2 regions of the Paenibacillus sp. FSL P4-0338 genome follow, and region 2 is predicted to be linked to the other one. Evidence: a T-box and tRNA genes for the amino acid it is inferred to sense, from the RefSeq annotation. Region 2 holds a T-box; the other holds one or more tRNA genes.
The links. A T-box is a leader RNA that pairs with one kind of tRNA and senses whether it is charged. The one in region 2 lies ahead of MKZ07_RS16150 (valine--tRNA ligase), so its partner is inferred to be a tRNA-Val.
Positions count from the first base shown of each region.

Region 1 (3,416 bases), 2.8 Mb from region 2:
TTCATACAACGTTACGATTATGACTTTACTCCACCTTTTTTGTTGGTTAGAATCTTCCATACAGCTGCAATTATTGTAGTATTATATGGATGGGGTGTCGTGGGTTTTTGTCACTTTTTTCATTGCCCGCAGAGTAACCCGCACGATCAACGCTAGGATCATCCATCTGAGGACAGCCTATTCTTCGTCTTCTTCCTCCGCACTGCATATTCCTATAAACGGAACACATAATCCCGTATCTGGACAAAACCCCGGGTTATCGGCACATAATAATTTGGTGAAATCAGGACTTCGTTGGCTTAGGAATTTGAAATAGCAGACAATCTCATGATTGCGGACAGGCAAACTGTTCAATTGGAAAGAGATCGGAACCTTCGTGTTTACATGCCTATAAAACAAACCGTTCTTGGTAAATGGAGGCGGATACGCAATAGCCGGTAAAGTCGGAATAATGTCATGGATGTTGATAATACGAAAACTATTTTTTACCGTTCGGTTGAATGGGGAAGTGAAGTCCGGGTCTCCGACCCGTGGACTGCCGTACGTATATGCGGCAATATTCTGAAATCGTGTGTTTGCCGAAATATCGAAGGCAGCTAACACGGCTAATGCTCCACCCAAACTGTGGCCTGCAACCCACAGCATTTTGGCTGCGGAAAGCTTGTTCAATGCTCCTATCAGCTCATTTCTTGCCGATTGATAGATGCGAGTGAATCCGCGATGGGTGTTACCGGCATTTCTGACGAAGGGGTAGGGTACTTGATATAAATCCTGATCCGACTCATTGTCCTTGAATGTTCGGGTTCCTCTAAAAACTATCACGATATTATCCTTCGACTCCGCGATATAACCGAATACTTCCTCCTCCGGCTCCTCGACACCGGCAAGAGCGCGAATGGTGAAGCGAAGCAAATAGCCTTTAGGCAATACCAGCTTATCGTGCTCAAATTGCTGATAAGACTGCGCGATCATGGCCGCAAGCAAGATTGCCTGTTCATTGTTGAACATACCTGAACGCTTCATATAGGTAACTCCTTCCTTGCATTCAATTCTCAGGCGGACAGACTTTCAACAACCTTCAAACGGAAAACACATGCTGGTATCAGGACAAAATCCCGGATTATCTTCGCATAATGATTTGGCAAAAAGAGGGTTTTTGCGGCTCAGGTTTTTAAAATAGCAGGCAATTGAGTCATTGCGCGGCACATCGTTCCATTGAAAAGTGATCGGGATCTTCGTTTTTACATGCCGATAGATTAAACCTTTCTTTGTAAATGGAGGCAGATACCTTCGGGCGGGGAAAGTGGGGAATGAATCATGAACGTTGACGATTCGCGCACTGTGTGTGACCGTCCTGTTAAAGCGGGAAACGAAGTCAGGGTCTCCGATGCGCGGACTACCGTATGTATAGACGAATGGATGCTTGAATCGGGTGTTTACCGCAATATCCAAAGCGGCCAGCGTGGCCAAAGCTCCGCCGTAGTTGTGACCGGTAACATACAACTTTTTTGTTGTGGCAAGCTTATTTAATTCCCGGATGATTTGGTTTCGGGTTGATCGATACAGGCAGGTAAAGCCGCGCGACGTTCTCCCACCGTTTCGGACGAATGGATACGGGATCAAAAAGATATCATAGGAGGCAAGAAGATCTGCCGGATACGAAGCGTATCCTCTGAACGCAACAACGATTTGATCCGGCGACTCAGCAATAAATCCGAATACAAGCTCTGTAGGATTCTCAACGTCGGCAAAAGCGCGGATCGTAAAACGAAGTTTGAAGCCTTTGGGCAAAACCAGCTTTCCCTCGAAAAAGAACGGGTACGTCTGATAGCTAATCGCTGAGAGAAATATGGCTGTTTTGCTGTCAAAAACAGGCGGCTTGTATCCGAAACCCATCTTATCATTTCCTTTCCGCTTTTTGGGCTTATTCATCTTCGTTTTTCTCTCATATTCATCTCCTATTACTGTTCCTGGCCCTCGATTATTAATATGTAACTCATCCCTAAATGATGACGTCGCCAGCTGGCAAGGTAGTTGAGAAAGCTTTTATAAGAATGGAATTTACGGTACCAAATAGGCGCCAATTTCAAATTAGGCACGTTTTAAAAGTTCCATAAAAAGCAAAAAAGCCTTGAATCTCAAGGCTTTCTGCGTATAGGACGGATGGGGTTCGAACCCATGACCCCTACCCTGTCAAGATAGTGCTCTCCCGCTGAGCTACCGTCCTGCAACGAGATTTATAATAACACAGGACGTGAGGAAATGGCAAGATATTTTTATGATATGAAAGAAAGTGCTTTGCCCTTGTTAAATTTTCACTGCAACGGTGTTAATTTCGCAATATTTCCGCCAGGAACTCCAGCGTATCCATTGCTTTTTTCAACATCGGTTCATTCATGGTCAGCACCTCCCAGTTTGGTTGTTCAACACCCTTCAGGAATAATAACCAGTTAATCAGTCCGCCAGTTAATGGAACGGCCTGCTCCTCGAGCTTTGTTAATTCCATCACATGAATTTCCAGATCGTTATTCAACTGAATCCCGGTGTGATCTTCACGAAGGTGAAACACATTATGATGACGGTCATTAGGGAGACAGGAGTAGTTCAGTATATTGATCGTCACACACTTCTTCAATTGACTGTAGTCGTCGCCTTTTTGAATTTGGTGGTAATACATCTCGCTCCAGTAGAAAAGTGTCCGCTTCTCCATATTGTATGGATTGAACAGCTGCATTTCGATGTTGATCCGTTTGCCCTCAGCCGTCTTGGCCTTGATGTCCAGAATTGACTGTTTCTCCGCTGGAGCATCCTTATCTGTGTACGGATTCATTAGGGCGTGTCTTAAAACTAGATATTGCTTGCAACACATAACCGTAGCATAATTTTACAAGGACGCAATGACGAGGAGCTTGTAAAAGATGCGAAGACGCCACGAAATCAAAGACCAGATTTTTAAGCTTTGCCTTTCTCGCTTCCGCGATGATTCTGTTGAAGTAGCTTCATTCCCGAGGGGGACGCAATACCAAATAGCGGGGTTCGCCGGCCTCCATAAAGGTACTGTTGAGGAAAGCCAGCCTTTTGTGCCCCATATATTTCTATTTTGTCCCCAAAGCTCAAAGAAAAATACAAGCACATCCTTTATCTTCAGCCCTCTCCATTGCGCAATATATTTGAGAGGAACGAATCATCTAAGTTACTTAGCTCTCACAATAAATAGGACATGTTGATATGTTGATAGATTCGAGGTTGCCACCAAGCAGAGTCCCCCTCTTTGTGAAGACTTGTTGAAGCAGTCCTGAATTGATGTTAACTTCCTCCCCTGTATTCTATATAATAGAGGCAGCTTACACACGGAAAGGACTGAACTATGCGCAGATATCAATAGTTGTACCTCACCAAGACCATATATATTTAAT
Region 1 covers NZ_JBBOCG010000001.1:919,111-922,526, reverse strand. The annotation lists gene MKZ07_RS03930 (lipase family protein) at 178-1,023, opposite strand; gene MKZ07_RS03925 (lipase family protein) at 1,069-1,896, opposite strand; tRNA gene MKZ07_RS03920 (tRNA-Val) at 2,156-2,227, opposite strand; partial or broken gene MKZ07_RS03915 (Rpn family recombination-promoting nuclease/putative transposase) at 2,345-2,833, opposite strand.
Region 1: it has a tRNA-Val gene. The T-box ahead of MKZ07_RS16150 (valine--tRNA ligase) is inferred to sense a tRNA for this amino acid. The anticodon was not compared.

Region 2 (3,416 bases):
TGCGAAGCTTCATGCCGCAACGCAGCCTGAGCCGGTGCTAACCTCCGCTGCCAATGATGCTGCTGCGCTGTTTGCCGGGAACGAAGAAGGGGAGGCGGCAGAGGAGATCCAGGCCACAGACAATGAGGTCTTCCTGTCTGCGGAATCTCTGGCTCCCCCGGAAGAGAAGCAGGATCTCAAGGTTGCCCTTGGCAGCAAAAAAGAACCGGGAGCCGCCGAGCAGGAGCCGCTCACCTTCTCTTCGCTGCTCAGCGCAAGCCGCGCCAACAGAGAGCAGGAGGAACTGCTCGCGGGCGATATTGACTCTGTAGCGGAGGCTGTCCCTGAGCCCGGCAATGATACAGCGTGGAAGAGCCGGTTCATCGGCGGCATGGGCGGAACGGAGCTGTTCCGCAAGGTAAGGCTCTGCATCGTGCAGCGGGAAGAGACGCTGGATACCATAGCCGAGAAATACCAGCTAAGCACCCGGGAGCTGACCATGTATAACCGGCTGTCCGGCCAGGTTGTAGAAGAGGGACAGGTATTATACATCCCTTGAGATTGATGATGCGCGGAGAATTCAGGCTTAACAGGAACAGCCCTTTCCTTACGGATGGGGCTGTTCCTGTTTCTTTGTGAAGCGATGAAGTGATTTTTATTATGCGGTCTGTATATAAGATCTCCGCTTCTGGTTTACAAACCGTTCAGCCGGGGGTAATAGTCACTACCGGCCTACATACATTACACATTCAGGCAGCTATGCGCTGGTACACCACTTCTGGAAGGATGATCACTCACATGAAGAGAAAAGTGGCAGCCACTGCGGCCGCACTAAGCTTGACGCTCACAGTCTCGGCCGGTGTCTACGCCGCCAGCAATCTGCAGGAGATCAAGGCGCTCCTGAACAACAAAATCGGGATCGTCGTGAATGGTCAGGCATACACGCCAAAAGACGGCAACGGCAAAACCCTCGCCCCGATTACCTACAACGGCATCACTTATCTGCCTGTACGCTCTATCGGCGAAGCACTGAACACCGCTGTCACTTATGATGCTGCAACCAGCCGGGTCATCATCGGTGATGCGGCTGCTCCGGCTGTCTCCTCCGGAGGCTCGTCCGCAGGAACACCAGCGGATTCTGTGAAGCGCCCGAAGAGCCTGCCGGCGGACTTCCCGCTTCCGGCGGACGCGAAGATATATGATCTGATCGAAGGCTCGGCGACCGGCAAGCCGTCTGCGACCTTCAGCTACCGTACGAAGCAGAGTCTGGAGACGCTCGGCAATACGTATAAGGACTATTTTGTACAAAAAGGAGCTACCTCCAAGTCCGAGGAAGTCTCAGCCTCAGCCTTCTCGATTATTGATGCCGGAAGCACATTCTCCGTTACGCTGGATGGCGCTCCCGGAACAGGCAGCAATCAGGGCTTCAATGTGGTTCAAGTGATCTGGAGCGGGGAGTAAGCGCCAAGGTTCGTCTGCTGCGCGCCCTTTGTGTATATGCTGGTTGACTAGGGATAACACTGAATGTATTATTGAACTAAGTAATAACTAGCTTAAAGACTGGGAACGGGAAGAGTAGGCGGTCAGCCCTTCAGAGAGCGGGATTATCATTGGTGTGAATTCCCGCAGGATGCAGCCCCCGAAGTCGCCCCGGAGTTGCCCTTCTGAGCTTGTCTTCATCATGAAGACCGGTTAGGATGCGGCCGGTTGCAGCCGTTACCCTGCATGAGTGTCGCGCTAAGCTTTAGGAACCTGCAAGGGAACTTAAGGCAGTGGTTTATTTTTTGTTGGCGCGAAACAAAGGTGGTACCGCGAAAGAATGGCCTTTCGTCCTTTGAGACGAAGGGCCTTTTTGTATTCTCAGAAACCGCTAGCTACTCAATACATTTAACAGTGGAGGGTTCACAATGGCTGATAACAACAATGCAGCAGCAGAGCTGCCGAACGGGCAGGAAGCGGTAGAAGCTACCGCTTCAGCTAATCACAAGCAGAGCGACATGCCGACTACATATGATCCGGGAGCGGCAGAGAAGAAATGGTATGCGTACTGGATGGAGAAGGGCTTCTTCGAAGCCGGCAAGCGGCCGGATGCGGAGCCTTACAGCATCGTGATTCCGCCGCCGAATGTAACAGGAATGCTGCATATCGGACACGCGCTGGATTTCACGCTTCAGGATGTGCTGATCCGTACCAAGCGGATGCAGGGATATGATACCCTGTGGCTGCCGGGTACGGACCATGCAGGGATTGCTACGCAGACCAAGGTAGAGCAGAAGCTGCGCCAGCAGGGAATTTCCCGCCATGATCTGGGACGCGAGAAGTTCCTGGAGCAGGTATGGGACTGGAAAGACCAGTATGCCCAGACCATTCATGACCAGTGGGCCAAGATGGGCCTGTCCCTCGATTACTCCCGCGAACGCTTCACCTTTGATGATGGAATGAAGAAGGCGGTAAGTAAGGTATTTGTGGAGCTGTACCAGAAGGGCCTGATCTATCGCGGCAAGCGGATTATTAACTGGGACCCGGCTGCCCGTACAGCGCTCTCGGATATCGAGGTTGAATACAAGGAAGTGAACGGGCATCTGTACCATCTGCGTTATCCGCTTAAGGATGGCAGCGGCCATATCACGGTGGCTACCACACGGCCTGAGACGATGCTGGGCGATACAGCCGTAGCAGTACACCCGGAAGATGACCGTTACAAGCATTTGATTGGCCAGGCGCTGGTCCTGCCGATAATAGGCAGAGAGATTCCGGTTATTGCTGATGATTACGTAGATAAGGAGTTCGGCAGCGGTGCGGTTAAGATTACACCGGCGCATGATCCGAACGACTTCGAGATGGGAGTCCGCCATAACCTTCCGCAGATCAACGTAATGGATGAAGGCGGAGTGATGAACGAGGAAGCGGGCGCTTACCAGGGAATGGACCGCAGCGACTGCCGTAAGGCCATCGTAGCTGACCTGAAGGAGCAAGGCGTGCTGATCTCCATTGAGGATCACGTACATCAGGTTGGGCACAGTGAGCGTTCGGGGGCTGTTGTAGAGCCTTATCTGTCCACCCAGTGGTTCGTCAAAATGCAGCCGCTGGCTGAAGCAGCCATCGCTGCACAGAAGGACGGCGACGGGGTTCACTTCGTGCCGGACCGCTTCGAGAAGACGTACCTGAACTGGATTGAGAATGTCCGCGACTGGTGTATCTCCCGCCAATTGTGGTGGGGTCACCGGATTCCGGCCTGGTACTCCGAATCTACCGGGGAGCTTGTAGTAGCACATGATGAAGAAGAAGCGCGCCGCATCAGCGGGCTGTCCGACCTGAAGCAGGATGAAGATGTTCTGGATACCTGGTTCAGCTCCAACCTCTGGCCGTTTGCTACCTTAGGCTGGCCTGACGGGGAGAGCAGTGACTATCAGCGTTACTATCCGAACAACGTACTG
Region 2 covers NZ_JBBOCG010000001.1:3,670,967-3,674,382, reverse strand. The annotation lists gene MKZ07_RS16160 (LysM peptidoglycan-binding domain-containing protein) at 1-538, shown strand, start outside; gene MKZ07_RS16155 (stalk domain-containing protein) at 778-1,440, shown strand; T-box leader at 1,533-1,817, shown strand; gene MKZ07_RS16150 (valine--tRNA ligase) at 1,977-3,416, shown strand, end outside.